DNA from 2 places in the Paenibacillus sp. FSL E2-0190 genome. Region 1 is predicted to be linked to the other one. Evidence: a T-box and tRNA genes for the amino acid it is inferred to sense, from the RefSeq annotation. Region 1 holds a T-box; the other holds one or more tRNA genes.
What was found. A T-box is a leader RNA that pairs with one kind of tRNA and senses whether it is charged. The one in region 1 lies ahead of pheS (phenylalanine--tRNA ligase subunit alpha), so its partner is inferred to be a tRNA-Phe.
Positions count from the first base shown of each region.

Region 1 (4,714 bases):
AGGCGGTAGGAAAAATGATCTTGCCCTCAGCAGCCGGCTCAGTCATTTGCAGCTGCAATGTTCCTTGATTGAGTGTGAGTGGTACATCTGCGCTGAGTTCAATAATCTTTTCTTCAAGCGGTTTCAATGTTAGGCTGGCAAAACTCTTCGTATCTACCGGAAAGCTATACCCTTCAGCGGCTTTAATAGCAAGTTCATAGGCAGGCACATTCACTGCTTTGTTGCCGCTATTTTTGATGCGGAACTGTAGTGTCCACTTTGCGTTGCCATTGTCAGCATAGACGTTAGCCGTTTTCAACTGTGTTTCGACTGTATTATTGCTGATTGTAAGCTTCTTCGTGACATTGCTGGCTACGACAAGATCCGGTGTTGTTGCAGCGGGGAGATTGTAGGCGACAACCGGCAACGCTATTTTTAATGAGGCATCTTCTCCGGCAAATTGCAGCGCCATGTTGTCTGTCTTCATATAAGAAGGGATTTCCGTCAAATAGTAGATCGTCTTCTTTTCCTGAGGCTGTACTTTATAGCTGGTGCTGGTGTCATCAAGTGCGAGTTCAAATACAGATCCTCCAGCGGAAGCGAGGTATCCTTTAAGTCCAGTATCACTGAGCACCTTGGTTCCTTGATTAGTGAAGCTAACACCAACCTTGGCATAGACCTTACCGTTATATTCATAAATTTGCAGGCTCTCTGCCTTGGTGGTTACAGGGAGATTGTTTAGGGTGATCTTTTTACTCTGCCCTCTGGCGACAGCTTGTGAATATCCTGTTGGTACGGTGAAGTTCCCTAGCTTTTTTTGATAATCGGTGGTGTTGAAGTCCCATCCGTACAATGAAATTTTGACCCCGTTTAAAGAGGTGGATTTGCCGATGTTTACATAGTAGGTGATAGATTGACTGCTTTTCGCGGCAATGGATTTGATGGTTGCACTGCTGGTAATAGGGCTTCCTTGAATAACTGTACCGCCGCTAGTAGTTACTTTGGAGAAAAAGTCCACCAGATTGAGGCTAGCGTTGCTTCCATTAGAGTAGCTGAGTGTGTATGTAAGAATATTTCCGCCATCCTGAGTTAATAAGCTGACATCCGTCAGCTTTGCGCTGATGTTAGTCTTCAAGGCTATGGAGCCTAGTTTATCCAGAGCGGATACAGTAGCTGTTGTTGCTACTTTGGGGGATGTAGTCCCGGCCGAAGCGGCATGAGCTCCATACGCTGCAGATTGGCTAAGTACAGCTGTGCTTAGCAGCACCGCAGCTACTTTTATTCTCCGTACATGCATTTGATTTCCTCCCAATAGGATAGTTAATAGTCTGCGAAGGTGCACCCGAGTGGATAAGCAAGCCTTCCTAGTAATGGAAATTATCAAGCCCCGCTGAATGTTAGCTGAAAAAAAGTTGGAAAAATGGCTCTGAAGCTTAAAGCCAGCTTAAAAGAAGATAAAAATTAGCCTAATTTTGTCCAGCTTGTCAAAACGACAGATTTTGCATATAATAAACAGACATATCTCTTGTAGTAAAGAGATACCTGACAATTAGCATGAATTGTGAAATGCAGTGATGGAGAAGAGTACACAGTGCCTGACTTACAGGGAGGAGACGCCGCGGATTGAGAGCGTTTCTAAGAAGCAGAGCTGTCGAAGTTCACTCCGGAGCAGTTCCCTGAATTCCTTAAGCTGTCTAATAGGGAAGGGTAGGGGATACCGGTCACAGACCGTTATTTCTGTATAAAGTGAGATAGGTATCTGTCCAGCCAAAAGAGGGAATGAAGCTCTTAAGGGGAACAGATCAGCTTGTCTAACAAGGGTGGTACCACGGTCTTTTCGTCCCTTACCGGGAGGAAAGGCCTTTTTTTGTTGAACTAGACAATGATTGAAGGGGGCTGTACACGGCCATGAAAGAGAAGTTGGAAGCATTGAAGGTTGAAGCGCTGGCTAAGCTGCAGGAGGTTATGGATCCGCAGGTACTAAATGATCTAAGAGTGAAGTATCTCGGTAAAAAAGGTGAGCTTACAGAGGTTCTGCGCGGTATGGGAGGACTTAGTGCTGAGGAACGTCCGGTAATCGGGCAAGTAGCGAATCAGGTTCGCAGTGCTATTGAGGAGATTATCGGCGCGAAGCAGGAGGCTTTTCAAGAGCAGGAAACCCAGCAACGTCTGCAGGCTGAAAAAGTAGACGTAACCTTACCGGGTCGCCGTATGCAGCAAGGGGGCATTCACCCGCTTAGCAGAGTCGTACAGGAGATTGAGGATATTTTTATCGGCATGGGCTACCGTGTAGCTGAAGGTCCGGAAGTAGAGACCGATTATTATAACTTTGAAGCTCTAAATTTGCCTAAGAATCACCCGGCACGTGATATGCAGGATTCTTTCTATTTAACGGATGACCTGTTAATGCGCACACAAACCTCGCCGGTACAGATTCGTACTATGCAGGCTATGAACGGTGAAGCTCCGGTAAAAATCATCTGCCCGGGTAAAGTATTCCGCCGTGATGATGATGATGCAACGCATTCCTTCCAGTTCCACCAAATCGAAGGTTTGGTCATTGGAAGGAACATTCGAATGAGTGATCTGAAGGGCACCCTGCAACAATTTGTGCAGGAGATGTTTGGACCGAATACAGGCATTCGTCTTCGTCCGAGCTTTTTCCCATTCACTGAGCCAAGTGTTGAAGTAGATGTAAGCTGCTTCAAATGTGGCGGCGATGGCTGCAGACTATGCAAGCAAAGCGGATGGTTAGAAATCCTTGGCGCAGGTATGGTGCATCCAAATGTACTGAAAATGGGTGGCTATGATCCTGCTGAGTACAGCGGCTTCGCTTTCGGAATGGGTGTAGAGCGGATTGCAATGCTTAAATACGGCATCGATGACATCCGACATTTCTATAGTAATGACATGAGTTTTGTGAAGCAATTCAAGGGCGTTTAGTTTTTGTGGGCGCGCTGGCTGATAGTGGCGGAGAATGGCTTTGGAGCGTTCTCCCACAGGAAGCAGCGCGAACGACAGTGAAATAAATACATCTGAAACATAAAGGAAGTGAGCGGATATGAAAGTATCAACCGGATGGTTGGCTGATTATACATCGATTGAAGGAGTAACCGCCGAACAGCTAGCGGAGAAGATTACCGCTGCCGGCATTGAGATTGACGGCGTAGAGCGCCGCAATAAAGGTATTTCCGGCATCGTAACCGGCTATGTGAAATCAAAGGAAAAACATCCTGATGCAGACAAGCTGAACGTATGTATCGTGGATGTGGGCCAAGATGAGGAGCTACAAATCGTTTGCGGCGCAAAAAATGTAGCTGCAGGTCAAACTGTACCTGTAGCAATGGTTGGCGCAAAGCTGCCAGGACTGGATATCAAAAAAGCCAAGCTGCGCGGTGTCCTGTCGCAAGGAATGATCTGTTCGGCCAAAGAATTGGGACTGAATGATAAATTGCTTCCAAAAGAGCAACAAGAAGGTATTCTTGTGCTGCCTGAAGGGACAGAGATTGGTCAGGATATTTCCAAGGTCCTCGGCTTAGATGACGAGATTCTGGAATTCGATCTGACTCCGAACCGTTCAGATTGCCTCAGCATGATTGGTGCTGCTTATGAAGTAAGTGCAATTCTTGGGCGTGAAGTTAAATTACCTGATCCAAAAAGCGAAATGATTGAGATCAGTGGTCCTGCTGCGGATTCCATTTCCGTCAAGATTGAAGATGAAGAATACTGCAGCCATTATGCAGTTCGTTATATTGCAGGTGTTAAACCTGCACCATCACCGCTGTGGATTCAGAATCGTCTGATGGCTGCTGGGGTTCGTCCAATTAATAATATTGTGGACATTACCAATTATGTGATGCTGGAATATGGACAGCCGCTGCATGCTTTTGATGCAGATAAAGTACAAGGTGGAGAACTCGGCGTTCGTCTTGCCCATGAAGGTGAAGTTTTGGTTACACTTGACGGTCAAGAGCGTAAGCTAGAGCCGCAAATGCTCGTTATCGCTGATGGAGTAAAAGCTGTAGGTCTGGCCGGAGTAATGGGTGGACGGGATACAGAGGTTACTGCTGAGACGGTAAACCTTGTTCTGGAATCTGCTAAGTTTGATGGAGGAACGATTCGTAAAACCTCGCGTCAATTGGGACTTCGCTCGGAAGCCTCCCTTCGTTTCGAGAAGGAAGTGGATCCAAGTGCAGTTATTCCTGCATTGAACCGTGCAGCCGTACTGATTGCACGTTATGCTGGCGGATCGGTCCATGAAGGCATCGTGCAAGCAGGAACTGACGCTGTTCAAGAGAAGGTTCTCACCTTGTCCTTAGAGAAACTGAATCGTTATCTGGGAACGGATTTGTCCTTGTTGGAAGTGAAGACATTGTTTGGCCGTCTACATTTCAAATGTGGAGATACCGCACAAGGGCTGATTGAAGTTCAAGTCCCAACCAGACGTGGCGATATCAGCTATGATGTTGATCTTATTGAAGAAATTGCCCGCCTGTACGGGTATGACAATATTCCAACGACTCTAATTGAAGGAATTACAACGCCAGGAGCACTAACTCACAAGCAAGCGCTCCGTCGTGAACTGCGTCGCCTATTGTCACATGGCGGTTACCAAGAGGTGATGGGTTACTCCTTCATCCAGCCGCAACAAAGCACAATGTTCCCTGAGTTATCAGAAGGAGCAGTAGCGGTGAAGCTGGCTATGCCGATGAGTGAAGAACGCAGCGTACTGCGT
Region 1 is NZ_CP150306.1:1,922,813-1,927,526, forward strand. It holds gene NST25_RS08180 (hypothetical protein) at 1-1,276, opposite strand, end outside; T-box leader at 1,542-1,827, shown strand; gene pheS (phenylalanine--tRNA ligase subunit alpha) at 1,888-2,922, shown strand; gene pheT (phenylalanine--tRNA ligase subunit beta) at 3,041-4,714, shown strand, end outside.

Region 2 (4,714 bases), 2.8 Mb from region 1:
AATACATCACGTTTGCCCATTTCTAGCGTACCCTCTTGCAATCTCTTCACTGCACCTAGAATAGCCGTATCAATCTTTTTAATAGATGAAGTAACGATTAGATTTGCTTTTTCACTATCCGTATCGTTAATCAACATTGCCTGATCGGAGTCTACACCAATTGCATATTTTTTCTTCTCTTTAGCTGCGTCAAAGATCCCAAGACCTGTACCCCCAGCCACGTTAAAAATAACATCCACACCGGAGTTATATTGAATTAGAGACAGCTCCTTACCTTTTGCAGGGTTAACAAAATCACCAGCGTACGACACAGCCACTTTTACATCAGGATCAACGTACTGAGCACCTTGAATGTAACCGACCAAGAAAGCATTAATCCCCGGAATATCCATACCGCCGACAAACCCAATCACATTCTCAGGGGTAGCATTCGGCATATCCGATTGTGTAGCTAATGCTGCTACGGCACCTGCCAAGAAAGATACTTCATTTGTCGCATAAGACATGTTGTACATGTTATCTGGTGCTTCATCGATGTCGGTATCATAATTAATGAATTTTTTGTCTGGATACAATTCTGCCGTTGCATTAAACATCTCTGTAATTTCAGAACCGCCAGAAATAATTACATCCCAATCCTCGGAAGCGATATCGTTAAATGTAGGCTCCCATTTCGTTTTATCAACGCCCATTTCAACAACCTTTGTTACTGCACCAAGTTCATCCTTAACCTTTTGCAAGCCGTTATTAGCGGAATCAAAAAATGATTTATCCCCAAGTGTCCCCGGAATCAGCAATACAACCTTGAGTTTATCCCCTGCACCTGTTTCTCCGCCTTCGTCCGCTTTGGATCCAGTATTCGTTGAAGAACCATTATTGGACGTGTTATTCCCACATGCTGTGACCAGAACCATCACCATTAATAACAACAAAGAAAGAACTTTTTTATTCATTACTCTATTCCACCCCTAATTTTAGTTGGTTAGTAATCCGCAGAATCCCATCTTCACCCATTGTATAATTCACGGTTCAAATGGAAATTCTCTTTTTTCCAAATAAAGTATCATTAAAAGTAATAAACTTAACGTTTAGGCTCAAAAATAGCAATAAAAATACCATTATTATTAATAATCCGCTTTATTTCCGAACGAGATGGCCAGTCAGGTTGCGAACTTTCGGATTTATTGATACGATCATAACAAATATTATTAAAAATAATTATATGATTTCGGTCATTGTTTTGTACGATTCGGCTAAAACATAAGTATTGGAGGATCATCATGGATCGTGTTCTATATATTGTAAGTGCCACACATGAGCTAAATACTTATATCCCTCCACACCAGCATGAATGCTACGAACTAGTCTATTATTTACAGGGGGTAGGGACAACCAATGTTGGCCCACGAAGTTACCATTTTCGCTCCTCTTCTTTCGCGCTTGTGCCACCCAATCATAAACATGACGAGCACCACCGTGAGGATGCAAATGTATTATTTGTAGGCTTCCACTCAGAACACCCCAATATGAGTAATCTGCTCGGCGTATATGAAGATGATAAAGATCAGACCGTTCTTCAAATCCTGCTGCGAATGAAAGCAGAGTTTACACGCAAGCAAGACGGATTCTCTGAGCTTCTAAACCTACAAATGAGCGAGATTACCGTCCATCTTATGAGGCTTCTTAGTGCCTCTGGATATCAATCCCCAACAGAAGATCGAGTACAATATGTCCTTAATTATATGAATGAGCATTATCGCCATAAATTGTCCGTCGAAACACTATCAGAAATGTCCGGATATAGTTACGATCGTTTTCGCCATCTATTTAAAGAACGTTTCGGGTCTTCACCCCTGCGGTATTTGCTGTTAAAACGCCTGGATTATGCAAAATCTCTATTACGTCATACTCAGATGCAAATCTCTGAAGTATCTGCTGCTGCAGGTTTTGTGAACGATGCCCAATTCTGCAATATGTTCAAACGAGAAATAGGTCTTACCCCGCGAGCATTCCGCATTAATAATCAATCAGGTTAATCACTAATCAGATTAAAAAAAGCCGTTGAAATAGAGAAACTCTCTATTCAACGGCTTACTGCTGTAAACCCAAGGACATAAAGAAAAAGGTTTGTAAGATTGCTTATAAAAGCATTCTTACAAACCTTTTTAAGATACCGGCGAGAGGACTCGAACCTCCACGGTTTCCCACTCGATTTTGAGTCGAGCGCGTCTGCCATTCCGCCACGCCGGCACATATGAACTAAATGGAGGCGCCACCCAGATTTGAACTGGGGATAAAGCTTTTGCAGAGCTTTGCCTTACCACTTGGCTATGGCGCCATGAAAACTTGGAGCGGACGACGGGAATCGAACCCGCGACCCTCGCCTTGGCAAGGCGATGCTCTACCGCTGAGCCACGTCCGCATAAAATGGCTGGGGATATAGGATTCGAACCTATGAGTGACGGAGTCAAAGTCCGTTGCCTTACCGCTTGGCTAATCCCCAATAACATTTTAAAGTAAAATGGGGCGACTGATGGGTCTCGAACCCACGAATGCCGGAACCACAATCCGGTGCGTTAACCCCTTCGCCACAGTCGCCATATTAAGTTGATATTGTTGCCATTATTCATTTTAAAGTAAATGGGGCGGCCGATGGGTCTCGAACCCACGAATGCCGGAACCACAATCCGGTGCGTTAACCCCTTCGCCACGGCCGCCATATTAAACTTTAGAAAGAACTTGGCAGGGGCAGCAGGAATTGAACCCACACCAACGGTTTTGGAGACCGTTGTTCTACCTTTAAACTATGCCCCTAAAAACTGGTGGAGGATGATGGATTCGAACCACCGAACACTCACGTGAGCAGATTTACAGTCTGATGCGTTTGGCCACTTCGCTAATCCTCCAAGGATGGTGCCGGCGAGAGGACTTGAACCCCCAACCTACTGATTACAAGTCAGTTGCTCTACCAATTGAGCTACACCGGCATGGCACTCATTCTTTTGTGATGATAAATGGTGGCTCGGGACGGAATCGAACCGCCGACACGAGGATTTTCAGTCCTCTGCTCTACCGACTGAGCTACCGAGCCATGATGAAAATGGCGGAACCGACGGGATTCGAACCCGCGATCTCCTGCGTGACAGGCAGGCATGTTAGGCCAACTACACCACGGTTCCAAAAGATATAATTGCTTAAGTTAATTGGTTGCGGGGGCAGGATTTGAACCTGCGGCCTTCGGGTTATGAGCCCGACGAGCTACCGGGCTGCTCCACCCCGCGTCAGTAAGAAAGTGTTATGGTGGAGGCTGAGGGGATCGAACCCCCGACCCTCTGCTTGTAAGGCAGATGCTCTCCCAGCTGAGCTAAGCCTCCATAAACAACAATTGTTATTGTACCAAAGTCCACTAGGATAAATCAAGTGAAAATTTGGTGACCCGTATGGGATTCGAACCCATGTTACCTCCGTGAAAGGGAGGTGTCTTAACCCCTTGACCAACGGGCCATACTAATTAAAAATTTGTGGCGGAGAGAGAGGGATTCGAACCCTCGAGACGCTTGTGGCGCCTACACGATTTCCAATCGTGCTCCTTCGGCCAAACTCGGACACCTCTCCATATGGCTCCCCGAACAGGACTCGAACCTGTGACAACTCGATTAACAGTCGAGTGCTCTACCAACTGAGCTATCAGGGAATATTCATACCAGGCTTGATGCCTGAAAACTGAATCCGAAACGAATCTGCATTCTACGTATAGGATAAGCCCTCGACCGATTAGTATTGGTCAGCTCCATGCATTACTGCACTTCCACCTCCAACCTATCTACCTCGTCGTCTTCAAGGGGTCTTACTAATTGGGAAATCTCATCTTGAGGGGGGCTTCACGCTTAGATGCTTTCAGCGCTTATCCCGTCCGTACGTAGCTACCCAGCCATGCTCCTGGCGGAACAACTGGTGCACCAGCGGTACGTCCATCCCGGTCCTCTCGTACTAAGGACAGCTCCTCTCAAATTTCCTGCGCCCACGACAGATAGGGACCGAACTGTCTCACGACGTTCTGAACCCAGCTCGCGTACCGCTTTAATGGGCGAACAGCCCAACCCTTGGGACCTACTTCAGCCCCAGGATGCGATGAGCCGACATCGAGGTGCCAAACCTCCCCGTCGATGTGGACTCTTGGGGGAGATAAGCCTGTTATCCCCAGGGTAGCTTTTATCCGTTGAGCGATGGCCCTTCCATGCGGTACCACCGGATCACTAAGTCCGACTTTCGTCCCTGCTCGACTTGTAGGTCTCGCAGTCAAGCTCCCTTATGCCTTTGCACTCTGCGAATGATTTCCAACCATTCTGAGGGAACCTTGGAACGCCTCCGTTACTCTTTAGGAGGCGACCGCCCCAGTCAAACTGCCCGCCTGACACGGTCCCCGTACCCGATAAGGGTACTAGGTTAGAACCTAGATACGATCAGGGTGGTATCCCAACGGCGCCTCCACCGAAGCTTGCGCTCCGATTTCTACGGCTCCCACCTATCCTGTACAGATCGTACCCAAATTCAATATCAAGCTGCAGTAAAGCTCCATGGGGTCTTTCCGTCTTGTCGCGGGTAACCTGCATCTTCACAGGTATTAAAATTTCACCGGATCTCTCGTTGAGACAGCGCCCAAGTCGTTACGCCATTCGTGCGGGTCAGAATTTACCTGACAAGGAATTTCGCT
Region 2 is NZ_CP150306.1:6,117,329-6,122,042, forward strand. It holds gene NST25_RS26775 (BMP family ABC transporter substrate-binding protein) at 1-953, opposite strand, end outside; gene NST25_RS26780 (AraC family transcriptional regulator) at 1,281-2,036, shown strand; tRNA gene NST25_RS26785 (tRNA-Leu) at 2,172-2,250, opposite strand; tRNA gene NST25_RS26790 (tRNA-Cys) at 2,265-2,338, opposite strand; tRNA gene NST25_RS26795 (tRNA-Gly) at 2,348-2,422, opposite strand; tRNA gene NST25_RS26800 (tRNA-Gln) at 2,429-2,503, opposite strand; tRNA gene NST25_RS26805 (tRNA-His) at 2,523-2,598, opposite strand; tRNA gene NST25_RS26810 (tRNA-His) at 2,642-2,717, opposite strand; tRNA gene NST25_RS26815 (tRNA-Trp) at 2,741-2,814, opposite strand; tRNA gene NST25_RS26820 (tRNA-Tyr) at 2,821-2,906, opposite strand; tRNA gene NST25_RS26825 (tRNA-Thr) at 2,912-2,987, opposite strand; tRNA gene NST25_RS26830 (tRNA-Phe) at 3,016-3,091, opposite strand; tRNA gene NST25_RS26835 (tRNA-Asp) at 3,102-3,179, opposite strand; tRNA gene NST25_RS26840 (tRNA-Met) at 3,205-3,281, opposite strand; tRNA gene NST25_RS26845 (tRNA-Val) at 3,299-3,374, opposite strand; tRNA gene NST25_RS26850 (tRNA-Glu) at 3,430-3,504, opposite strand; tRNA gene NST25_RS26855 (tRNA-Ser) at 3,523-3,615, opposite strand; tRNA gene NST25_RS26860 (tRNA-Asn) at 3,619-3,694, opposite strand; rRNA gene NST25_RS26865 (23S ribosomal RNA) at 3,755-4,714, opposite strand, start outside.
Region 2: it has a tRNA-Phe gene. The T-box ahead of pheS (phenylalanine--tRNA ligase subunit alpha) is inferred to sense a tRNA for this amino acid. The anticodon was not compared.